DNA from 4 places in the Streptomyces bullii genome. Region 4 is predicted to be linked to each of the others. Evidence: riboswitches for the same ligand, from Rfam matches in the RefSeq annotation. Region 4 holds a riboswitch; each other region holds the start of a gene.
The links. A riboswitch is a leader RNA that binds a small molecule or an ion and turns the genes downstream of it on or off. The one in region 4 is predicted to bind cobalamin.

Region 1 (5,615 bases), on a different contig from region 4:
CTGCCGTACGTCGCGTACGGGGCGACCCGCACCGGTCCGCCGAGCGCTGCGGCCATGTAGTGGATCAGCGGGAGCTCCTGCACCAGCGTCGAGACGGCCGTCGCGTGCACGGCGTGGGTGTGGACGACGGCGTGGGCGCCCGTGGTGCGGTAGACGGCGAGGTGCATGGGGAGCTCGCTGGTCGGGACGAGGCTGCCCAGCACCTGCCGGCCGTCGAGGTCGACGCCGGTGACGTCGTCCGGCGTGAGCCGGTCGTACGGCACGCCCGAGGGCGTGACCAGCACCGTCTCGCCGACGCGTACGGAGACGTTGCCGGAGGTGCCGACGACGAGCTGCTCGGAGACGGTCCGGCGGGCCGTCGCGACGAGGTCCGCCCAGGCCCGCGCCTCCTCGGCGCGCGCACTCCTGCGCCGCGGTTCCTCCGCGGCCCGTGCGCCGTCCCGGACGTCCCCCGCGTCCCGCTGGTCCCACCGCTGCTCAGCCATGCGGCGATCCTGCCAGGCAGGGCGTCGACGCGCCGCCGGGTCGGGGCACTTCAGGCCGGAAGCCGGGCCTGCGATGAACGTCGACGGGAAGCACGCCCGGGCGACGGGCGCCAGGTTCGTCTGCGTCAAGGCGACCGGCCCCCTTCGTACACAACGGCGGCGGCTGGACCGCGGACGGCTGGACGCTGCCGCCCGCGCTCGACATCGAGTACGACCCGTACGACAAGAGGCACGAGTGCCACGGCCTGAGCAAGGCGCGAATGCTCGACTGGATCAAGTCGTTCAGCGACGAGGTCAGGCGGCTCACCGGCCGACGGCCGGTCATCTGCACGACCACCCACTCGCGGAACCTGTGCACGGCGGCAGCCGCGCCTTCGGCTCCCACCACGCCCTTCGGCTCGCCCGCCATGACGCGTCGGCCCGGGGCGCTGCCAGCCGGCTGGTCGACCTGGACCCTGTGGCAGTACGGCAACGGCGGCACCCTTCCGGGTGACAAAAATCTCTTCAACGGGTCCCTCGATCGACTGAAGAAGTTCGCCCGGGGGGCGTAACCGGTGCGGCGCCAGGGCCGCGGTTCCGGGCGGAGCGGCGGCCCCCTCTTACAGACACTCCGAAGTCCACCCCAGTTCATCTTCCGTTCACCCTGGTTACCTACGTTCGTCCAGCCAATGACCTCGAACGATTGCCTGGGTAAATGGAAAGCTTCTCGCTGATCCTCGCGATTGTGGTGGTAACCGCACTCGCGTTCGATTTCACGAACGGTTTCCACGACACCGCGAACGCGATGGCCACGACCATTTCCACGGGCGCCATGAGGCCCAAGGTCGCCGTCGCCATGTCCGCCGTCCTCAACCTGGTCGGCGCTTTCCTGTCCGTGGAAGTCGCCAACACGATCTCCAAGGGTCTCGTCGACGAGGCCGGCATCCGTCCCGAGGTCATCTTCGCCGCACTGGTCGGCGCGATCCTCTGGAACCTGCTGACGTGGCTGGTCGGGCTCCCCTCCAGCTCCTCGCACGCCCTGATGGGCGGTCTGATCGGCGCCACCATCGCCTCGGCGGGCGTCGGAGCGGTCCACGGTGACGTCCTGGTCACCAAGGTGCTGATCCCGGCGGTCGCCGCCCCGCTGGTGGCGGGCCTCGCCGCGATGTTCGCGACCCGCCTGACGTACACGCTCGGCAAGAAGGCCGACGGCAAGGCGTCCGAGAAGGGTTACCGCGCCGGCCAGATCGCCTCCGCGGGCCTGGTCTCCCTGGCCCACGGCACCAACGACGCGCAGAAGACGATGGGCGTCATCACCCTGGCCCTGGTCGCCGGCGGCACCGTCGCCCCCGACTCCGACCCGCCCATGTGGGTCATCCTCTCCGCGGGCATCGCCATCGCCCTCGGCACCTACCTCGGCGGCTGGCGCATCATCCGCACGATGGGCAAGGGCCTGACCGACCTCCAGCCGCAGCAGGGCTTCGCCGCCCAGACCAGCGCCGCGACGGTCATCCTGGCCTCCTCCCACCTCGGTTTCTCCCTCTCCACCACGCACTCCGTCTCCGGCTCGGTGATGGGCGCGGGCCTGGGCCGCAAGGGCGGCGTCGTCCGCTGGTCGACGGCCACCCGGATGTTCGTCGCCTGGGGCCTGACCCTGCCGGCCGCCGCCCTGGTCGGCGCGCTCGCCGAGTACGTCACCGGCTTCGGCGACTGGGGCACCGCCCTGGTGGCCGTCTTCCTGGTCGCCTCCAGCGCCGCCATCTGGAAGATCTCCCGGCGTGAGGTCGTCGACCACACCAACGTCAACGACGTCGAGGAGGAGCCGGCCGGCGTGGTGACCGCGGCGATCGCCGCCGTGACGCCGCCTCCGGCGGGCACGGTGACCGAGGACCTCACGGCCACCATCCCGGCCGCCACGGCCTCCACCACCGCCGATCCGGCGTCCCCGCCGGCCACGACCACCGTCTGAGCCCGCGCACCCGGGTACGTAAGGAAGTAGCAGCATGAAGATCGACTGGGCGGCCCTCGGCTCCGTCTTCGGTGTCAGCCTCGTGGTCACCGTGGCGCTGGTGGGCCTGTTCACCCTCGGCATCACAGGACTGTCCCGCCGGGAGCGGGCGTCCGCGCAGGGTGGTTCCGCGACGCTCGCGGTCACCGGGGCGTACGCGTGCTTCGCGGCGTGCGCGGCGGCCGTGGCGTACGGGATCTACCTGATCGTGGCCTGACCGGCAGCAGCGGTACAGCGGGGTGCGGGACGGATCGCCGTCCCGCACCCCGCTGTCGTGCGCGGCGCTCGCCGTGATATCCCCGACCGCCCGCGTGTGGGCCTGAGCACACTCCTTAGCCGCAGGTCAACGGCAAGTTGACGGCTGTTCGTGGGCCGTGGTGGACTTCCGGAGCCAGTACGGCGGCAGGAGAGGAAGCCGGTGAAAGTCCGGCGCGGTCCCGCCACTGTCACCGGGGCGAGGAGCCCCGGGAGCCAGGAACTCTCACCGCCGGTCTCGTCGAACCAGGGCGTGGACACCCTGAGTGAGGACATGTCGCGATGCTCGGCTGCCGTTTGAGGTCCCGTACCCCTTCTCTGCCCGGCCCCTCGGTCGGCTGAGCCCATGGGTGCCGATCGCGTCTTCGCGTACGGCGCCGCCGCCGGTCTCCTCGGTGACCTGCTCCTCGGCGATCCGCGCCGCGGGCATCCGGTCGCCGCGTTCGGGCGGGCCGCGGCTGCCGTGGAACGGGCGTTGTGGCGGGACCACCGCGGGTGGGGCGCGCTGCACACCGCCGTCTGCGTCGGCGGGGCCGTCGCCCTCGGCGGGTTGGCGCAACGGGCCGTACGCCGCTCCCCCGCCGTCTCCGTCGCCCTGACCGCCGCCGCCACCTGGTCGGTCGTCGGCGGGACGTCGCTCGCGCGGGAGGCCCGCACCATCGGGCGGGCCCTGGAGGCCGGTGACGTCGAGGCCGCCCGGGCCCGGCTGCCGCATCTGTGCGGGCGGGACCCGCAGGCCCTGGACGCCGACGGGATCGCCCGGGCCGTGGTCGAGTCCGTCGCCGAGAACACCTCCGACGCGGTCGTGGGCGCGCTGGTGTGGGGGGCTGTCGCGGGAGTGCCCGGCCTGCTCGGCTTCCGGGCCGTCAACACACTGGACGCCATGGTCGGGCACAAGTCGCCCCGGTACCGCCGCTACGGGTGGGCCTCCGCGCGGCTCGACGACCTCGCGGGGTGGCCGGGAGCACGCCTGACCGCCGTCCTCGCCACCGTCACCGGGCCGGACCCACGGGGCGCGGTGCGGGCCTGGCGGGCCGACGCGGGCAGGCATCCCAGCCCCAACGCAGGGCCCGTGGAGGCGTCCTTCGCGGGCGCGCTCGGGGTGCGGCTCGGCGGGACGCTGTCGTACGGCGGGCGGGTCGAGCACCGGCCCGTGCTCAACGCGGACGGACGGGCCGTGACCGTGGCCGACATCGAGCGGGCCGTACGGCTCTCCCGGCGCGTCGGCTGGCTCGCGCTCGGCGCGGGTGCCGCCGCCCGGCTCCTCGCCACATCGGCGACCAAGGCGCCGAAGGCGGCCAAGGCTGCGGCAAAGGCCCGCAGGGGGAAGGGGAGTACGTCATGACCGGTGGTCTTCTCGTCGCGGGCACCACCTCCGACGCCGGCAAGAGCGTCGTCACCGCGGGGATCTGCCGCTGGCTGGTGCGGCAGGGGGTCAAGGTCGCGCCCTTCAAGGCGCAGAACATGTCCCTCAACTCGTTCGTGACGCGTGAGGGCGCCGAGATCGGGCGGGCGCAGGCCATGCAGGCGCAGGCCTGCCGTGTCGAGCCGACCGCGCTGATGAATCCCGTGCTGCTCAAGCCGGGCGGCGAGCAGAGCAGCCAGGTCGTGCTGCTGGGCAAGCCGGTGGGCGAGTTGAGCGCGCGGGGCTATCACGGGGGGCGGCAGCAGGCGCTGCTCGGGACCGTGCTGGACTGTCTCGCCCAGTTGCGGGGCACGTATGACGCGGTGATCTGTGAGGGGGCCGGTTCGCCCGCCGAGATCAATCTGCGGCGGACGGACATCGTCAACATGGGGATCGCGCGCAACGCGCGGCTGCCCGTGCTCGTCGTCGGTGACATCGACCGGGGCGGGGTCTTCGCGTCCTTCTTCGGCACCGTCGCGCTGCTCTCCCACGAGGACCAGGAGTGCGTCGCGGGGTTCCTCGTCAACAAGTTCCGCGGTGATGTGTCGCTGCTGGAGCCCGGGCTGGAGATGCTCCACGGGCTCACCGGGCGGCGGACGTACGGTGTGCTGCCCTTCCGGCACGGGCTCGGCATCGACGAGGAGGACGGGCTGCGGGTGTCGCTGCGCGGCGCCGTACGGGAGTCCGCAGTCGCGCCGCCCGTCGGTGAAGACGTGCTGCGGGTCGCCGTGTGCGCCGTCCCGCTCATGTCCAACTTCACGGACGTGGACGCGCTCGCCGCCGAACCGGGCGTGGTGGTGCGGTTCGTGGACCGCCCGGAGGAGCTGGCGGACGCCGACCTGGTCGTGGTCCCCGGCACCCGCGGCACCGTGCGGGCGCTGGAGTGGCTGCGGGCGCGCGGGCTGGCGGACGCCCTGGTGCGCAGGGCCGCCGAGGGACGGCCGGTCCTCGGCATCTGCGGCGGCTTCCAGATCCTCGGCGAGCACATCGAGGACGACGTGGAGAGCCGCCGGGGCCACGTGGACGGCCTCGGGGTGCTGCCCGTGCGGGTGCGGTTCGCGCGGGAGAAGACCCTCACGCGTCCGTCCGGCGAAGCCCTCGGACAGCCCGTCGAGGGGTACGAGATCCATCACGGTGTCGCCGACGTGCTGGGTGGGGAACCCTTCCTGGACGGCTGCCGGGTCGGCCAGACCTGGGGCACGCACTGGCACGGCTCACTGGAGTCGGACGCGTTCCGGCGCGCTTTCCTGCGCGAGGTGGCGGCCGCCGCGGGCCGCCGCTTCGTGCCGGCGCCGGACACCTCGTTCGCCGCGCTGCGCGAGGAGCAGCTCGACCGGCTCGGCGACCTGATCGAACAGCACGCGGACACGGACGCGCTCTGGCGGCTCATCGAGTCGGGCGCGCCGCAAGGACTGCCCTTCATTCCACCGGGAGCGCCCGCATGAGCACTGTGTTGTTGTTGTCGACCGCCGACACGGACCTG
Region 2 (5,615 bases), on a different contig from region 4:
ACATGTTCCCGCCGATGGAACTGGGTGCGGAACAGGTCCTCCTGCGTCCCAGCCTGTGCCCCCACCACGCCCTCATCTACCGCTCCCGCTCCCACAGTTACCGGGAACTCCCCTACGGCATGGCCGAGTTGGGCGGCATGTACCGCGCCGAGCTGTCCGGCGTGCTCGGCGGGCTGACCCGCGTGCGGGCCATCCAGCTCAACGACGCGCACATCTTCTGCACCCTGGACCAGGCCGTCGACGAGGCCCGCGCCGCACTCGGCCTCATCGCCCGCGCGTACGACGACCTCGGCATCCGCGCCGCCCGGTACCGGCTCTCCCTCCCGGGGCGCGCGGGCAAGTACGTCGCCGACCCCGGCCTGTGGGAGCGGGCCACCGCCCTGCTCCAAGAGGTGCTCCGCGGTGTCGAGTACGACGCCGCCGAGGGCGAGGCCGCCTTCTACGGCCCCAAGATCGACGTGCAGATCGCGGACGCCGCCGGCCGCGAGTCCACCCTGTCCACCGTCCAGATCGACCTCCACCAGCCCGAACGCTTCGACCTGCACTACGTCGGCCCCGACGGCGGCAGACACCGCCCGGTCATGGTGCACCGCAGCGTCATCGGCAGCGTGGAGCGCGCGGTCGCCCACCTCGTGGAGCGGCACGGCGGCGCGTTCCCGGCGTGGCTGGCCCCGGTGCAGCTCGCCGTCCTGCCGGTCGCCGACGCCCAGGTGGAGCGGGCGCACGACGTCGTACGGCGGGCCCGGGCCCGCGGACTGCGGGCGGAGGTCGCCGGGCCCGGGGACGGCACCCTCGGCGCCCGCGTCCGCGCCGCGCGTCTCGTGCCGTACCAGGCGGTGATCGGGGAGCGGGAGGCCGGCACCGACCTGCTCGCCGTACGGCTGCGGGACGGGCGGCGGCCGGGAGCGGTGCCCGTCGCGGAGCTGCTGCGGCGGATCGGGGAGCGGGTGGCGGCCCGCGGTACCGCCCTGTGGGAAGGCGCGTAAGGTCACTTGCAGCAGCCGTACGGTGGAAGGAGCCAGGCCGTGACGACCGACGCCCGCCCCATCCCGGTGATCATCGACTGCGACACCGGGGTCGACGACGCCCTGGCCCTGCTGTTCGCCGTACGCCACCCGGGACTCGACCTGCGCGCCGTGACCTGCGTGGCGGGGAACACGGACGTGGACGGGGTGGTCCGCAACACGCTGACGGTGCTGGAGCGGGCGGGCGCGCCCGACATCCCGGTCGCCCGGGGCGCCGAGCGCCCGCTGATCGAGGCGCCGAGGTCCGCCCGGCACGTGCACGGGCACGACGGCATGGGCGACCTCGGCCTGCCCGCGCCCGCCCGCACCCCCGTCGACGTGGACGCGGTGACGCTGCTGCGCCGCGAGATCCTGGCCTCCCCCCGCCCGGTGACCCTGATCCCCACCGCGCCCCTGACCAACATCGCGCTGCTGCTGCGCACCCACCCCGGCATCACCCGCAACATCGAACGGATCGTGTTCATGGGCGGCGCGGCGGCCGTCGGCAACGCCACGCCGGTCGCGGAGTTCAACGTCTGGCACGACCCTGAGGCGGCCGCCGTCCTGCTCACCGCCGGGGTGCCGATCACGATGTACGGGCTGGACGTGTTCTCGCGGGTCGTCGTCCCGGCGGCGGACGTACGACGGCTGCGCGCGAGCGCGGAACCGGGGGCCCGGCTCGCCGGCGACCTGCTCGCCCACCGCCCGGCCCACCCGGGCAGCCGCCCCGACGACCCCGCCGAGACCGCCGGCGGCCTCGGCGACGCGGGCGCGGTGTGCGCGGTCGCCGACCCGGAGGGCCTGACCACCCACCGCCTGCCGGTGGAGGTCTCCCTGGCCCCGGGCCCGACCCGCGGCATGACGATCGTCGACCGGCGCCTGCGCCCCGGCGAGTCGGAGCTGCACGAGGGAACCCGTGAACAGGCCCTGGTGGACGTGGGGTTGGACGTGGACGTGGAGCGTTACGTGAAGCTGTACCTGTCGACGGTCGAAGGCGTGGGCGGCTAGGGCGGCCCTAGTCGGCGTCCGTGTCGTCGCCGAGCTCGCTGAACAGGGTCAGCTGGAGCGCGCCCGGGGCCTCCAGGCGGGAGTTCAGCGAGTTCCACGGGGTGCGCGTCGGCTCGGCGATCACCTCCGCTCCGGCGGCGGCCAGCTTCGCGGTGGTGCCGGCGGAGTCGTCGACCCGGAAGGCGACCCGGACGTGCCCGGCCACGCGCCGCCCGACCTCGACGTCGTCGATGAAGGCGGCGTGGTGCGGATCCGTCAGCTCCAGGGTGGCCCGGCCGGCCTCCAGGATCGTGACCCGCCCGCCGGGGGAGCTGAACGCGCCCCGCTCGGGCAGGCCCAGCACATCGCGGTAGAAGCGCAGCGCGGCGTCGTAGTCGGCCGCCGTCACCACCAGGCGGAGTTCGTGCACGGCGGGCTGCTCGGACATGTCGGCTCCCTCGTATGGATGGACACCTGTCGTCAACCCGCGGCCCTGCCGGGGGATTCCCTCGCGCCGGCCCTCCGCTAGCGGGTGTCCGCGGGCCGCACCGCCCACCGCTCCTCCACCCTCGCCAGCTTCCAGTACGCCACCGCCGCCGCCCACACCACCACGAACAGCCCGACGATGACGTAGCCGACGTTGTCCAGGTCCAGGCCCGCGATCCAGCCGGTGACGGAGTCCCGCAGCTCGAGCTTGTCGCGCAGGACGCCCACGAGTTCGATGGTGCCGATCAGGAAGGCTACGGCGATGGACAGGCCGGTGATGGTGAGGTTGTAGAAGACCTTGCGGACGGGGTTCGAGAAGGCCCACTGGTAGGCGAAGTTCATGAAGGTGCCGTCGAGGGTGTCGAACAGGCTCATGCCGGCGGCGAAGAGGAGGGGCAGGCACAGGATCGCGTACCAGGGCAGGCCCGCCGCCGCGCCGGAGCCCGCCATCACCAGCAGGGTGACCTCGGTGGCGGTGTCGAAGCCGAGACCGAAGAGGAAGCCCAGCGGGTACATCTGCCCGGGCCGGGAGATGGACCTGGTGAGACGGCCCAGGATGCGGTTCATGAACCCGCGTGCGTCCAGGTGGGCTTCCAGCTCCTTCTCGTCGTACGTCCCCGCCCGCATCGCCCGGAACACCTTCCAGATGCCCGCGAGGGCGACCAGGTTGAGGGCGGCGATGAGGTAGAGGAAGGAGCCGGAGACCGTCGTGCCCAGGACGCCGAGAACCTGATGGGTGCGGGAGTCCTCGTCCATGACGCTGCCCGCGAGCCGGGTGCCGCCCGCGATCAGCAGCGCGAGGAGGACCACGACGCTGGAGTGGCCGAGCGCGAACCAGAAGCCCACGGACACCGGGCGGCCGCCGTCGGCCATCAGCTTGCGGGTGGTGTTGTCGATGGCGGCGATGTGGTCCGCGTCGAAGGCGTGGCGCATGCCCAGTGTGTAGGCGGTGATGCCGAGACCGATGCCGAAGGCCTTGTCGCCGACCTCGAAGTGCCCGGGGACGACGAGCAGGAACAGCACGCCGAACGCGACGACGTGCAGGGCGGCGACGGCCGCCATCAGGCCCGCCGTCTTGACGGTGTCCTCCCGACGCCAGCGGAAGGAAGCAGGGGTGGGCAGGCTCATCCGGTCACGCTCCAGCACCTCGTGGATCACTTCGTGAGATGCCGTGGCCGGTCTCCTGGCTTACGGGTCGTACGTTCCCGGCCCGCCTTCCCGGCCTGACGGCCAGTGACTGTCCCGCGGGGGACGTGGGACGGGAACTCCCCGATCACAGTGGCGAGGGCCGCTCCGGACTGGGCCCCTGAGGGCACGTCACCGGCTTCCCGAACACCACGGCCCGGCCACGGTAGGCCGGGCAGGCGGCTGGTGCCTAGCCGCCCGCCGCACAGGTACGCAAGATCACATCGCCGGTCCGGTCTCACCCGGACGGCCCGCCGCGCTGGAAAGCCACCGCGCGGGGTGGTGCCGTAGGAGCACGTACCGATCTTGGGAAACGTCCGGCCCCACCTGGAGGCACCCCCGATGACCCACCCCCCGGCCGCCGCCCGCATCCTCCTCGCCACCGCGCTGTCGGCGACCGTCCTGCTGGGGGCCGCCGCCTGTTCCGTCGACGGGCGGACGGCGCCCGGGTCGGGGCGCACGGCGGCGTCCACGTCGAGTTCGGCCGGGCCCGCCGCGGAACAGTCCGCCGCCCTCACCGCAACCCAGGTCCGGGCCGCGCTGATCACGGAGGCAGACCTGGGGCAGCCGTGGGTGCCGACCCGAGGCGGCGCGACCTGGCGGGACGGGCTGCTCAAGGCGAGCACGGAGGACGCCGACTGCCAGCGCCTGCTCGACGCCCTGTACACCGAGGAGCTCTTCGGCACCCCCACCGGGCCGGGCGCGGCGTCCGCGCTCGACGACTCCGGCACCGAGGCCCAACTGCGCTACCAGGTCGCCGCGCACCGCCCTGCGGACGTGGACCGCACACTGGCCTGGCTGACGTCACTGCCCGGCAGGTGCGGCGAGTTCTCGGCCGCGACCACCCGCGGCGGCGTGGCGCACGTCCAGGTCTCCGACCTGCCGCTGCCGGAGGCCGGGGACGCCCGGCAGGCCCTGCGCGTGGTGCTGAGCGGACAGACCTCGGACGGCGCACCGGCGCACCTGACCATGGACCTGGCCGCCGTCCGCGTCGGCGAGAACGCCATCACGCTCACCCACGGCGGCTACGGCGACCTCGCGGCCGAGGTCACGCAGACGGTCGTCCAGCTCGGGACGCAGCGCCTGACGGAGATCAGGAAGCAGGGGCGGGCGGAGGTCTGAGCCGGGCCGGCTAGCCGAGACGGTCGACGGCCTCCTTCGCCTCCAGCAGTCCCGCGCCGGTCGCCTCCCGGTACGCCTTGATCGCCCGGGTCCTCCTGCCGTCCCGCACGAGCGCCGCGACCTCCTCCCGCCACGGCTCGTGCTCGCGCAGCCCCAGGTGGTCGAGGATGTGGTCGAGCTTGCGCTCGATACGGGCGGCGCGGCGGTCGGCCTGCGCGATCCGGCTCTGGAGGGTGATGAGGGCCAGGAGGACGACCAGGGCGAAGAGCAGGGTGGTGATGGCCATGACCGGCAAGCCTAGGAAGGTCACGGCCGCCGGTGCACGGCGGCACCGACGACGGGCTCCGAGACACTAGTCGCGGTCGAACCGCTTGCGGTGGGCGACCACGTCACGTGCCACGTCCAGTGCCGTGCGCCCCCGGGCGAAGGCGTCGCCGCGCAGCCGTGCGAGCGCCTCGTCGGCGCCCACCCCGAGCTGCGCCATGATCATGCCGACGGCCTGGTAGATCTCGTCGTGGTCGGCGGCCAGTCCGCTCAGCCACGGCTCGCCGCCCTGCGCCTCGTGCTCATCGCCGTGCGGCAGCGCCATCAGGGCCGTCGTCATGATCCCGGCGACGAGCCGGGCGATGTGCAGCTGCCGCTCGGTCAGCCCGCCGGGGGTGTCGCGGTAGAGGTCGAGGGTGCCGACGCACACCGCGTCGTTGCCCAGCGGCATCACGTACACCGCCCGTACCCCGGCGGCCGTCGCCTGCTGGGCGAAGACCGGCCAGCGGTGGGCGTCGTGACCCTGCGTCAGATCGCAGGCGAGCACGGGCGCACCGGTCTCCAGGG
Region 3 (5,615 bases), on a different contig from region 4:
GGTGTTCAGGGCCATCAGCGGCAGCGGGACGCCGGCCTGGGCGGCCTCGTCGAAGAAGATGAACTGCTCCATCGCCGTCAGGCCGCGCCCGCCGTACTCCTCGGGCCAGCCCACGCCGAGCCAGCCGTCCGTGCCGAGGCGGCGGACGGTGGCGCGGTAGAACCGCTTCTGGGCGGCCGGGTCGGCGTGCCGGGCGGAGGCTCCGTCGGGCACCAGCTCGGCGAAGTATGCGCGGAGTTCCGTCCGCAGCCGCTGCTGCGCGGGCGTGTAGTCGAGATGCACGGCGCCTCCAGGCTGCCCAGGCGGTCCTGACGGCGCACACGGTAGAACCTGTTTCAGGAATTGGGAATGGCGAAGCGACGCCCGAACAGGGGCGAGGGCCCCCGGTCGTCCGGGGGCCCTGCCGGCGGGTCGAGATGAGCGGTGCGGGACGAAGGGATCAGTGCGGCACGGGAGTCGCCCGTGCCGCCGTGGGTTCCTGTGCGGCGGGCCGGGGCGCGAGCGCCCGTTCCGCCAACGCCCCGAAGATCAGGCCGAAGGCGGTCCACAGGGTCGCCTGGACGGCCAGCGCCGCCAGCCGGAACTGCCAGAGCAGGGTGGCCGGGAACTCCGAGGGGACGTTGTCGTAGGCGGGCAGGAAGGCGTAGGCGAGACCGACGGCGAGGACGAAGAACGCCCCGGCGGCGAGTGTCGCGTTCCAGTGGCCCAGGCGCGGCGCGAGACGCCTGCCCAGGATCACGGTGGCCACGGCCAGCAGCACGCTCAGCACCACCATCAGGAAGTACAGGGCGGTGCGCTGGTCGAGGGTGTCGGGGTCGCCGACGGCCGGCGGGTTGGCCGGGTATTTCAGGAACGGCACGACGTACACGGCGACCAGGCCGGCCGCCGCGAGGAGCAGCGCGCTCGCGCGCGGCCCGAAGGCGCCGATCCGGCCGAGCGCCACGCAGTACGCGAGGGCGGCGATGCCGCCGAAGGCGACGCCGTAGACGAGGACACCGGTGGACAGGCCGGCGGTGGACTGCATCGTGCGGCTGACGATCTCCTCCCCGCCGTGCTCGTGGGCGTGTGCCTCCTCGAAGGCGATCGCCGCGTCGACGCGGGGTTCGCCGAGGAAGTAGGCGACGAGGAGGGCGAGCAGGCCCGCGGCGAGGCCCGCGAGCATGCCGCGCACCAGAAGGGTGCGGACGGTTGCCGAGTTCATGGGCTCGTGGATTCCTTTCCCGCCGTCAGTGGCAGGGGAAGCCGAGCAGGTGGCGGGCGTCGTGCACCCACTCGTGCACGTCCTCCCCGGCCAGCAGGGAGGTGGCGCCCTGTTCGGCGCCGACGAAGTAGAGCAGGACCAGCATGAGGATGCCGAAGAAGACCGCCCAGGGGGCGATCGCGCCGAGCGGCAGCTTGGCGGGGGTGGTGGTAGTGGCCGGCTGGACGGCGGACTGCGCCATGGCAGGACCCCTCCTGGGAAACTCGCGTCCCGAATCGGTGGTGCACGTACGACGGCAGGGGGTCTGACTCACCGGACCCGCACCGAGGGTGCGTGCCCGGCATACAGTGGCGCGACCGTGCCGGAATCCCACCGGCTTCCGCCGTGCCGTCGTGAAGGTCGACGAGACCGTACCGCGTGGTGCGGATCCGGCCAAGGGCGCACGGTGGTCGCGCGAGCGCCCCTGATGGAGCCGATGCGGCCTCAAAGCGCGGTCACAGGAAGGATTTCGAGCCCGGAAGTGGACGGATGACCAGCCGAGTGATGTTGATCTCACCCGCGATCACGGCGGCCCTGCGGGAGGCCCGCTTCGACGACGGCTCCCCACTCGACACCACCGGACTGCGGCAGGCCCAGGCAGCCGCAGGCACCCTCCCGGCGTCCGCGCGGGCATGGGCCTCTCCCTCCGTGCGCTGCCGCGAGACGGCCACCGCACTCGGCCTCGCCGCCGTCGCCGACCCGCGGCTGGCCGGGCTGGACGCCGGACGCTGGCGGGGGGCGACCCTGGCGGAGGTGGGGGCGCGGGAACCGGAGGCGCTGGCCCGGTGGCTGTCGGACCCGGAGTCGGCGCCGCACGGCGGCGAGTCGGTACGGGCACTGTGCGACCGGGCCGCGGCCTGGCTGGACGCGGCCGCGCGCACGGAGGGGCGCACGGTGGCCGTGGTCGAGCCGGAGCTCGTACGGGCGCTGCTGGTGCGGGCCCTCGAAGCCCCGGAGACGGCGTTCTGGCGCACGGACGTCCCCCCGCTGACGGCGGTGGAGCTCAGCGGCCGGGCGGGTCGCTGGAACGTACGCGTGGGACAGCCGCTCGTGGCTTCGAACTGACAGGTCGCTACCCCTGACCTGCACTGCGTCGCATTCCTCCGGCGCGGCCGGCCTTTCGGTGGATCTGCGCATCGCCTGCGTCGGATACGCCAGAAGCGCTGCGGGCAGCGTGGATGCGGATGCCCGCTACACGGGGTCAGGGAGATGGGGTGTGGTGGTCCAGCAAGCGGGTGAGCAACTGCACGAACTGGTCGCGTTCGGCCGGACTCAGCGGCGCGAGCAGTTCGTCGTGGAGGTCGTCCAGGACCTTGTCGAGGCGGCGCAGTTGACGGCGGCCCTGGGTGGAGATCGTGATGATGTTGCGGCGCTGGTCGTCGGGATCCGGCGCCCGCTCGACGAGGTGACGCTCGGCCAGTTCGTTGAGCACGCCGACCATGTCGCTGCGGTAGATGCCGGTGCGCCTGCTCAGCGTTGCTTGACTGCCGGGCCCGTGATCCTGCAGTGAGGCGAGTACGGCGTAGTGCCACTTGCGGGCGTCGGCGCGGATCAGCCCTTCGTTGATCAGCCGGTCCGACCGTGTGGACAGCTGCGACAACAGTCGGCTCGCCCGTCGACGCAGCCTGTCGGGCGTCTTGGGAGCGCTGTCGTCGGACATGTCCGCGGCTTCGGCTCTGGCCATGCCGCCCCTCCTACCCATTGCGTTAGTCCGACTAACGATATACGTTCACTCGCGCCGATACCGTTAGTGCCACTAACGGTAGTAGGGCGAACTTTAGGAAGGAAGATCCGCCATTCCCACCAAGACACTGCAGATTCCCACCCCTGACGGGCAGGCCGACGCTTTCGCCGCCTTCCCCGACCGTGGCGAGCGGCACCCGGGGGTACTGCTGTACTCGGACGCCTTCGGCCTGCGGCCCGTGCTGGAGGAGATGGCCCGCGAACTGGCCGGGCACGGGTACTACGTGCTCGTGCCCAACCTCTACTACCGGCACGGCCCGGCACCGGTGGTCGAGCTTCCTGAGCACATCGGCGAAGAGATCCGCCCCACGGTCGTCTCCCAGCTGATGCCCTTGCTCAAGGCGCACACGACCACCGAACGCGTCCTGCGCGACGCCGACGCCTACCTCAGGTTCCTCACCGCCCAGCCCGAGGTCAGCGCCGGGCCGGTCGCCGTGACCGGCTACTGCATCGGCACCCTCTTGGCGCTGCGCACCGCGCAGGCGCACCCCGACCAGGTGGCCGCCGTCGCCGGATTCCACCCCGGTTTCGTGGTCACCGACGCGCCCGACAGCCCACACCGTCTCGTGCCCCAGCTCACCGCCCAAGTCCACCTGGGCCTCGCGGAAGGCGACCTGTCGCCCGAGGTCATCAGTGAGCTCAACCAGGCCTTGGATGCCGCAGGTGTCGGCCACACCTGCGAGATCTATCCCGGCACCGTCCACGGCTTCACCATGTCCGACACCGACGCTTTCAGCGCCTCCGGGCTGAAGCGCCACTGGGACCGCCTGCTCTCCCTCCTGGACCGCACCCTGGCCAACAGTTGAGGCTCCGGCCCGGAAACCACCTGAAGTACACGGGTCCCCGGCCGTCGGTTCGCAAGACGGCGCTGAAGCAGCGGGCAGGACAGCTTCCTCAGCGTCAGCCGGCGCCGCGGGCCGCGGCGCCGGCTCGACCCCTTCGATCGTCCCGCGGCGGCATCGACGAGCACCGTGACACAGGGCCGAACCCGCCCAGGGACGGATGTCGAGCCACCCTCGGGGTGGGTGGCGAAGCCCTCCTCCCACTCGTCGCGCGCGGCCGGCTCGCGTTACCGACGGTGCCCGCTCCGTACACCGAGGCTCCCGGTGGTCGGAGGGAAAGGGCACACCCCACGCCCGCTGGACCGCGAGCCGGTCGACCACGGGGCCGACCACTTCGGTCGGGGGATCAGACGCACCTCTCCTTCTTGGAGGACAGACGGCGTCCAGCCCTGCGACCGACCTTCTGGTGCCTCAGCCCCCCGTCAGTTCAGGGTCGCGAGGAAGTCCGTGCAGGCCCGGGCGCATGCCCGGCACGCCGCTGCGGACTCCTCCGCGCCCGGGTGGGCGTCGAAGACGTGGGCGCTCTCCAGGCAGACCGAGCGGCACCACTCGACCTGCATGCGGAGGGCGGACTCGTCCACCTGGTTCTGTTCGGACAGGACGCGGCAGGTCGCGTCGCAGACCTCCGCGCACATGATGCCCTTGCGTCGTACGAGTTCCTGGTTCTCGGTGCCGTCAGGATCCACAAGGCTCGCGCGCAGCGCACACGCCCGCGCGCACTCCGTGCACGCCTGCGCACAGGCGAAGCGGTCCTCCAGGAACCGGAACAGCTCCTGCTGGGATGTCGTAGAAGTCACACCGCGCGGGTAGCCCGGCCGATCCCGGTCAAACCGGGTGCTCGCAAGGGTTCGGGGCGGTTTTCCGGCCACTGCGCCGGGCACTCGTCGGGCGCCCGAGACGAGGACGGAGGTGGGTGACATGCCGGGACGTCAGGAGCTTCCGTCGACCCTGGAGCGCTCCTCCCGGGACGCCCAGAACACCTGGATCAAGGCGCACGACTCGGCCGTGGAGCAGTACGGCGAGGGTGAGCGCGCGCACCGGGTGGCCTACGGCGCGCTGAAGCACATGTACGAGAAGGTCGGTGACCACTGGGAGCGCAAGGAGGGCGGCCGCAAGGGCCCCTCGGACCCCCGGTCGGCCCGGCCCCGGCAGCAGGGCGGCCGCAGCGGCGAGGGCGTCGACGAGCAGGCCTCCAAGGAGCACCTCTACGACGTCGCCAAGCGGCTCGGTGTCGACGGCCGGTCGGGGATGTCGAAGGGCGAGCTGCTCGACGCGATCCGCAAGGCGAACCGTTCGCGGACCAGGGCGGCCCGGGAGAGGTGAGCCGGTTCATGGCGAGCGCCGGGGGTACCCGCCTGCCATGAATACCGCATGGATGGAGCTGGCCGCGGGCCGGGGCGCCCTCGGCGTCGGACTGATCGTGGCGGGTGTGGTGGTCGTGGGCCTGCTGCTGGGTGCCTTCGTCCTGGGCATCCGCATCATGCGCCGGGAATCACCGACGCCGCGCCCGGAGGAACACCCCCGCATGCCGGCCGGCGGCCCGGTCCGCGAGACGCGCGAGAACCGGGAGCCCGACGAGGTGCCGAGGAGTGACACCCGTCTGACGCCGCACGAGCTGAAGGGCCACGGCAACATGAGCGACCGGACCAGTGCGACGCAGCAGCGGCCCCGCTGGGACGAGGGAAGCAGCGGCTCCTTCGGCAGCGGCGGCCCGGGCAGCCGCTGACCCGCCCGTCCGGCGGCCCGAGGCACCCCGGTCGTGACACGAGTCCGCACACAGGGATCCGTAC
Region 4 (5,615 bases):
GCGTCCGTCCGGCGAACCGGCCCAGCCCATCGCGGTCGTGGCCGCTGCCGCGGACGCCCCGCGGTGTGCGTCCGGCACATCCGCCGCCCGGCGCCGTCCTCGCCGAGCGAGGCGCCGTGCCGTCCCGCCGGGCATGGGAGCGGACGCGTACCGACCGTCAGGGGGCGGACCCTCGCAGGGCTTCCGCTGCCGCCGACCCCGGAAACGGGCGACCGTTATACGGACGAGGGGTTCCGCTCACGCCATGTCCTGACCTAGATTTCCTGCGCATTGCACAGGTGATCAGTGAGGGGACGGAGCCGCCGATGTCGCAAGCCCCAGAAGTCAACAGAGGGCCGGTGGTGACGCCCATGCGCGTCGTCATCGCCCTCTGTCTCATAGCGCCGTTCGTGGCCATGCTGTGGGTCGGCTCCTACGCCAAGACCGACCCGGCCTTCATCGGCATCCCGTTCTTCTACTGGTACCAGATGGCCTGGGTGCTGATCTCCACGGCGCTGACGGCCATCGCGTACAAGCTGTGGCAGCGTGACCAGCGCGCCCGCTCGACTCGCCAGGGGGGTGCGGCCGAGTGAAGGACGGCGTGAACGGCGTGGCACTCGCCGTCTTCCTCTTCTTCTTCCTGCTCGTCACCGTCATGGGCTTCCTGGCCGCGCGCTGGCGCAGGGCCGAGAACGAGCACAGCCTCGACGAGTGGGGCCTGGGCGGCCGCTCGTTCGGCACCTGGATCACCTGGTTCCTGCTCGGCGGCGACCTGTACACGGCCTACACCTTCGTGGCCGTACCGGCGGCGATCTACGCGGCGGGCGCGGCCGGCTTCTTCGCCGTGCCATACACGATCCTGGTCTATCCGCTGATCTTCACGTTCCTGCCCCGGCTGTGGTCGGTGTCCCACAAGCACGGCTACGTGACCACGTCCGACTTCGTGCGCGGCCGGTTCGGTTCGAAGGGGCTGTCGCTGGCGGTCGCGCTCACCGGCATCCTGGCGACCATGCCGTACATCGCGCTCCAGCTGGTCGGCATCCAGGCCGTGCTGGACGTGATGGGCATCGGCGGCGGCGAGAACACCAACTGGTTCATCAAGGACCTGCCGCTGCTGATCGCCTTCGGTGTGCTGGCGGCGTACACGTACTCCTCGGGCCTGCGGGCACCGGCGCTCATCGCCTTCGTCAAGGACACCCTGATCTACATCGTCATCGCGGTGGCGATCATCTACATCCCGATCAAGCTGGGCGGCTTCGACGACATCTTCGCCAAGGCGAGCGACGCCTTCAGCCAGACCAACCCGGCGACCGGCGCGCCGCGCGGTGCGCTGATACCGGCCGAGGCGGGCCAGTGGACGTACGCCACGCTGGCGCTGGGCTCGGCGCTGGCGCTGTTCATGTACCCGCACTCGATCACGGCGACGCTGTCCTCGCGCAGCCGTGAGGTGATCCGCCGCAACACCACGATCCTGCCGCTGTACTCGCTGATGCTGGGCCTGCTGGCGCTGCTGGGCTTCATGGCGATCGCGGCGGGCGTGAAGGTGCAGAACGGCCAGCTGGCCATCCCGCAGCTGTTCGAGACGATGTTCCCGGACTGGTTCGCGGGCGTCGCCTTCGCCGCCATCGGCATCGGCGCGCTGGTCCCGGCCGCCATCATGTCGATCGCGGCGGCGAACCTCTTCACCCGCAACATCTACAAGGACTTCATCAAGCCCGACGCGACGCCCGAGCAGGAGACCAAGGTCTCCAAGCTGGTGTCGCTGCTGGTGAAGGTGGGCGCGCTGGCCTTCGTCCTGACGATGGACAAGACGGTCGCCATCAACTTCCAGCTGCTCGGCGGCATCTGGATCCTGCAGACCTTCCCGGCCCTGGTCGGCGGCCTGTTCACCCGCTGGTTCCACCGCTGGGCGCTGCTGGCCGGCTGGGCGATCGGCATGATCTACGGCACGGTCGCCGCGTACGGGGTCGCCTCGCCGACGCAGAAGCACTTCGGCGGCTCGGCGAAGGAGATCCCCGGCATCGGGGAGATCGGCTACATCGGCCTGACGGCGTTCGTGCTGAACGTGGTCGTGACCGTGGTCCTGACCTTCGTCCTGAAGGCGGTCAAGGCACCGGACGGTGTCGACGAGACGAAGCCGGAGGACTACACGGCGGACGCGGGTGACCCGGGCGTCCAGGTGGAGCTGCCGCCGGCGACGGCCGGATCCGCTCACTAGGCCACCCACCCCCAGAAATCCGTGACCGACGGGCCGCCGGAGACATCCGGCGGCCCGTCGCCGTACCCGTCCGGCACACTCGGCCTCATGGACATCGTGATCAGGCGGGCGGCCCCCGGCGAGTACGCCGCCCTCGGCGACATCACCGCCCACGCCTACCTCCAGGACGGCCTCTTGGACTTCAGGGAGGGCGACGGGTACCTCGGCGAGCTGAAGGACGTGGCCAAACGGGCGGGCGCCGCCGAGGTGCTGGTCGCCGTGGAGCACGGACAGGTGCTGGGCGGCGTGACGTTCGTGCCGTCGGGCGGCCCGCTGGCCGACATAGCCCGGCCCGGGGAGGCCGAGATCCGCATGCTCGCCGTGGACCGTGCCGCCCGCGGCCGCGGCGTCGGGGAGGCCCTCGTGCGCGCCTGTGTCGAGCGGGCCCGGGCCACCGAGGGCTGCGTGCGGATCGTCCTGTCGACCCAGCGCACCATGCACTCCGCCCACCGCATCTACGAACGCCTGGGCTTCGTGCGCACCCCGGAGCGGGACTGGAACCCTATCCCGCACCTGACCCACCTCACGCTCCTCACCTACGAGTTGACCCTCTGAAGTCAGAGGCGACACAACATATGGGGGCGTGATCCACACCCGGCACAAGATGTATGCTCATGCTCGCTGTCGCCGCAGGGGAATCCGGTGCGAATCCGGAACTGTCCCGCAACGGTGTACTCCTGCACGTATGCCCGCATACGTGCAGACGAGCGTCAGTCCGAGGACCTGCCGACAGCGCGCCCGGCCGTCCGGTCCGGGTGCCCTGACATCCGGGCCTCGTGGAATGGGCCGGTGGACGCGACGCCGCGTGCGCTCGTGTGCTGCCCCCTGCCCTCGGCGAGGCCCCCGTGCCGAGCGAGGGAGAGCCCCACGTGACCATCGCGCCAGCCGATCCGGCCTCAGCCGTCCTGCAGGAGCACGACGGTCCCGGTGCCGCGTTGCTGCGGACCCTGACCGAGCTGACCGCCGACCTCCCCGACGCCGACCCCGGCCGGGTCGCCGCCGCCGCGCTGCGCGGCCGGTCCGCGCGGGCGGACGAGACGGAGCTGCGCGAGCTGGCCACGGAGGCGGCGGCCGGCCTGATCTCCGAGGACCCCGCCTACTCGCGGCTGGCCGCCCGGCTGCTGACCATCGGCATCCGTGCCGAGGCCGCCTCGCAGGGCGTCACGTCGTTCACCGAGTCCGTCGCCGTCGGGCACCGGGAGGGGCTCATCGCCGACCGGACCGCGGAGTTCGTGCGCCGGCACGCCGAGCGCCTGGACGCGCTGATCGACCCCCGCGCCGACGACCGCTTCGGCTACTTCGGCCTGCGCACCCTGCACAGCCGCTACCTGCTCCGGCACCCCATCACCCGCAAGGTCGTCGAGACGCCCCAGCACTTCATGCTGCGCGTCGCCGCCGGTCTCGCCGAGGACGACACGGCACGGTCCGTCGACGAAGTCGCCGCGCTGTACGGGCTGATGAGCCGCCTGGACTATCTGCCGTCCTCCCCCACGCTCTTCAACTCCGGTACGCGGCACCCGCAGATGTCGTCCTGCTACCTCCTCGACTCCCCGAAGGACGAGCTGGACTCCCTCTACGAGCGCTACCACCAGGTGGCGCGGCTGTCGAAGCACGCGGGCGGCATCGGGCTGTCGTACTCCCGCATCCGCTCCCGGGGTTCGCTGATCCGCGGCACCAACGGGCACTCCAACGGCATCGTCCCGTTCCTGAAGACGCTGGACGCCTCGGTCGCCGCCGTGAACCAGGGCGGCCGGCGCAAGGGCGCCGCCGCCGTCTACCTGGAGACCTGGCACTCCGACATCGAGGAGTTCCTGGAGCTGCGCGACAACACCGGCGAGGACGCCCGGCGGACCCACAACCTCAACCTGGCGCACTGGATCCCGGACGAGTTCATGCGCCGAGTGAACGCCGACCAGCCGTGGTCGCTGTTCTCGCCGTCGGACGTGCCCGAGCTGGTCGACCTGTGGGGCGAGGAGTTCGACGCGGCGTACCGGGCGGCGGAGGCCAAGGGTCTCGCGAAGAAGACCCTGCCCGCCCGTGAGCTGTACGGCCGCATGATGCGCACCCTCGCGCAGACCGGCAACGGCTGGATGACCTTCAAGGACGCCGCCAACCGCACCGCCAACCAGACGGCGGAGCCGGGCCATGTGATCCACTCCTCCAACCTCTGCACGGAGATTCTGGAGGTCACCAGCGACGGGGAGACGGCGGTCTGCAACCTGGGGTCGGTCAACCTCGGTGCCTTCGCCGACCCGGCGACCGGCGAGATGGACTGGGAGCGGCTGGACGCGACGGTCCGCACCGCCGTCACCTTCCTCGACCGGGTCGTCGACATCAACTTCTACCCGACCGAGCAGGCGGGCCGTTCCAACGCCAAGTGGCGCCCGGTCGGCCTCGGCGCGATGGGCCTCCAGGACGTCTTCTTCAAGCTGCGCCTGCCCTTCGACTCCCCGGAGGCCACGCGGCTCTCCACCCGGATCGCCGAGCGGATCATGCTCGCCGCGTACGAGGCCTCCGCCGACCTCGCCGAGCGCAACGGCCCGCTGCCGGCCTGGGAGAAGACCCGGACCGCCCGGGGCGTGCTGCACCCCGACCACTACGACGCCGAGCTGACCTGGCCGGAGCGCTGGGCGGCCCTGCGCGAGCGGATCGCCGCCGTCGGCATGCGCAACTCGCTGCTGCTCGCCATCGCCCCGACCGCGACCATCGCCTCCATCGCGGGCGTGTACGAGTGCATCGAGCCGCAGGTGTCCAACCTGTTCAAGCGCGAGACGCTGTCCGGTGAGTTCCTCCAGGTCAACTCCTACCTGGTGGACGACCTGAAGCGGCTCGGCGTGTGGGACGCCCGGACCCGTGAGGCGCTGCGCGACGCCAACGGCTCGGTGCAGGACTTCACCTGGATCCCCGAGGACGTACGACGGCTCTACCGCACGGCGTGGGAGATCCCGCAGCGCGGCCTGATCGACATGGCCGCGGCCCGTACGCCGTTCCTGGACCAGGCCCAGTCCCTGAACCTGTTCATGGAGACGCCGACCATCGGCAAGCTCTCCTCGATGTACGCGTACGCCTGGAAGTCCGGGCTGAAGACGACGTACTACCTGCGCTCGCGCCCGGCGACCCGGATCGCCCGCGCGGCACAGGCGCAAGCCACCGTCCCCGTCCAGCAGGTGCCCTCCGAAGAGGCCGTCGCCTGCTCCCTGGAAAACCCCGAGTCCTGCGAGGCCTGCCAGTGATGACCAGCACCACCCGAACCCAGAACCTCCTCGACCCGGGTTTCGAGCTGACGCTGCGCCCCATGCGCTACCCGGACTTCTACGAGCGCTACCGGGACGCCATCAAGAACACCTGGACCGTGGAGGAGGTCGACCTCCACTCGGAC

Region 1: it holds a riboswitch for cobalamin, as region 4 does, so the genes downstream of both, ACFPZJ_RS23195 (cobalamin biosynthesis protein) here and ACFPZJ_RS15510 (ribonucleoside-diphosphate reductase subunit alpha) in region 4, are expected to answer to the same signal.
Region 2: it holds a riboswitch for cobalamin, as region 4 does, so the genes downstream of both, nicT (Nickel transporter NicT) here and ACFPZJ_RS15510 (ribonucleoside-diphosphate reductase subunit alpha) in region 4, are expected to answer to the same signal.
Region 3: it holds a riboswitch for cobalamin, as region 4 does, so the genes downstream of both, ACFPZJ_RS04925 (CbtB domain-containing protein) here and ACFPZJ_RS15510 (ribonucleoside-diphosphate reductase subunit alpha) in region 4, are expected to answer to the same signal.

Annotation. Positions count from the first base shown of each region.
Region 1 covers NZ_JBHSNY010000008.1:60,750-66,364, forward strand. Annotated here, with positions in the region: gene ACFPZJ_RS23175 (class II aldolase/adducin family protein) at 1-485, opposite strand, end outside; gene ACFPZJ_RS23180 (GH25 family lysozyme) at 671-1,036, shown strand; gene ACFPZJ_RS23185 (inorganic phosphate transporter) at 1,180-2,433, shown strand; gene ACFPZJ_RS23190 (hypothetical protein) at 2,468-2,689, shown strand; cobalamin riboswitch at 2,834-2,972, shown strand; gene ACFPZJ_RS23195 (cobalamin biosynthesis protein) at 3,074-4,072, shown strand; gene ACFPZJ_RS23200 (cobyric acid synthase) at 4,069-5,577, shown strand; gene cobN (cobaltochelatase subunit CobN) at 5,574-5,615, shown strand, end outside.
Region 2 covers NZ_JBHSNY010000003.1:403,680-409,294, reverse strand. Annotated here, with positions in the region: gene thrS (threonine--tRNA ligase) at 1-986, shown strand, start outside; gene ACFPZJ_RS09770 (nucleoside hydrolase) at 1,026-2,012, shown strand; gene ACFPZJ_RS09765 (VOC family protein) at 2,020-2,439, opposite strand; gene nicT (Nickel transporter NicT) at 2,517-3,605, opposite strand; cobalamin riboswitch at 3,634-3,832, opposite strand; gene ACFPZJ_RS09755 (hypothetical protein) at 4,005-4,784, shown strand; gene ACFPZJ_RS09750 (hypothetical protein) at 4,795-5,070, opposite strand; gene ACFPZJ_RS09745 (GAF and ANTAR domain-containing protein) at 5,137-5,615, opposite strand, start outside.
Region 3 covers NZ_JBHSNY010000002.1:159,574-165,188, forward strand. Annotated here, with positions in the region: gene ACFPZJ_RS04915 (acyl-CoA dehydrogenase family protein) at 1-282, opposite strand, end outside; gene ACFPZJ_RS04920 (CbtA family protein) at 440-1,201, opposite strand; gene ACFPZJ_RS04925 (CbtB domain-containing protein) at 1,227-1,442, opposite strand; cobalamin riboswitch at 1,479-1,629, opposite strand; gene ACFPZJ_RS04930 (histidine phosphatase family protein) at 1,730-2,305, shown strand; gene ACFPZJ_RS04935 (MarR family winged helix-turn-helix transcriptional regulator) at 2,442-2,924, opposite strand; gene ACFPZJ_RS04940 (dienelactone hydrolase family protein) at 3,037-3,789, shown strand; gene ACFPZJ_RS04945 (four-helix bundle copper-binding protein) at 4,248-4,622, opposite strand; gene ACFPZJ_RS04950 (ChaB family protein) at 4,744-5,148, shown strand; gene ACFPZJ_RS04955 (DUF6479 family protein) at 5,186-5,551, shown strand.
Region 4 covers NZ_JBHSNY010000005.1:179,394-185,008, forward strand. Annotated here, with positions in the region: gene ACFPZJ_RS15495 (DUF3311 domain-containing protein) at 306-572, shown strand; gene mctP (monocarboxylate uptake permease MctP) at 569-2,197, shown strand; gene ACFPZJ_RS15505 (GNAT family N-acetyltransferase) at 2,285-2,791, shown strand; cobalamin riboswitch at 2,845-2,981, shown strand; gene ACFPZJ_RS15510 (ribonucleoside-diphosphate reductase subunit alpha) at 3,106-5,469, shown strand; gene ACFPZJ_RS15515 (ribonucleotide-diphosphate reductase subunit beta) at 5,469-5,615, shown strand, end outside.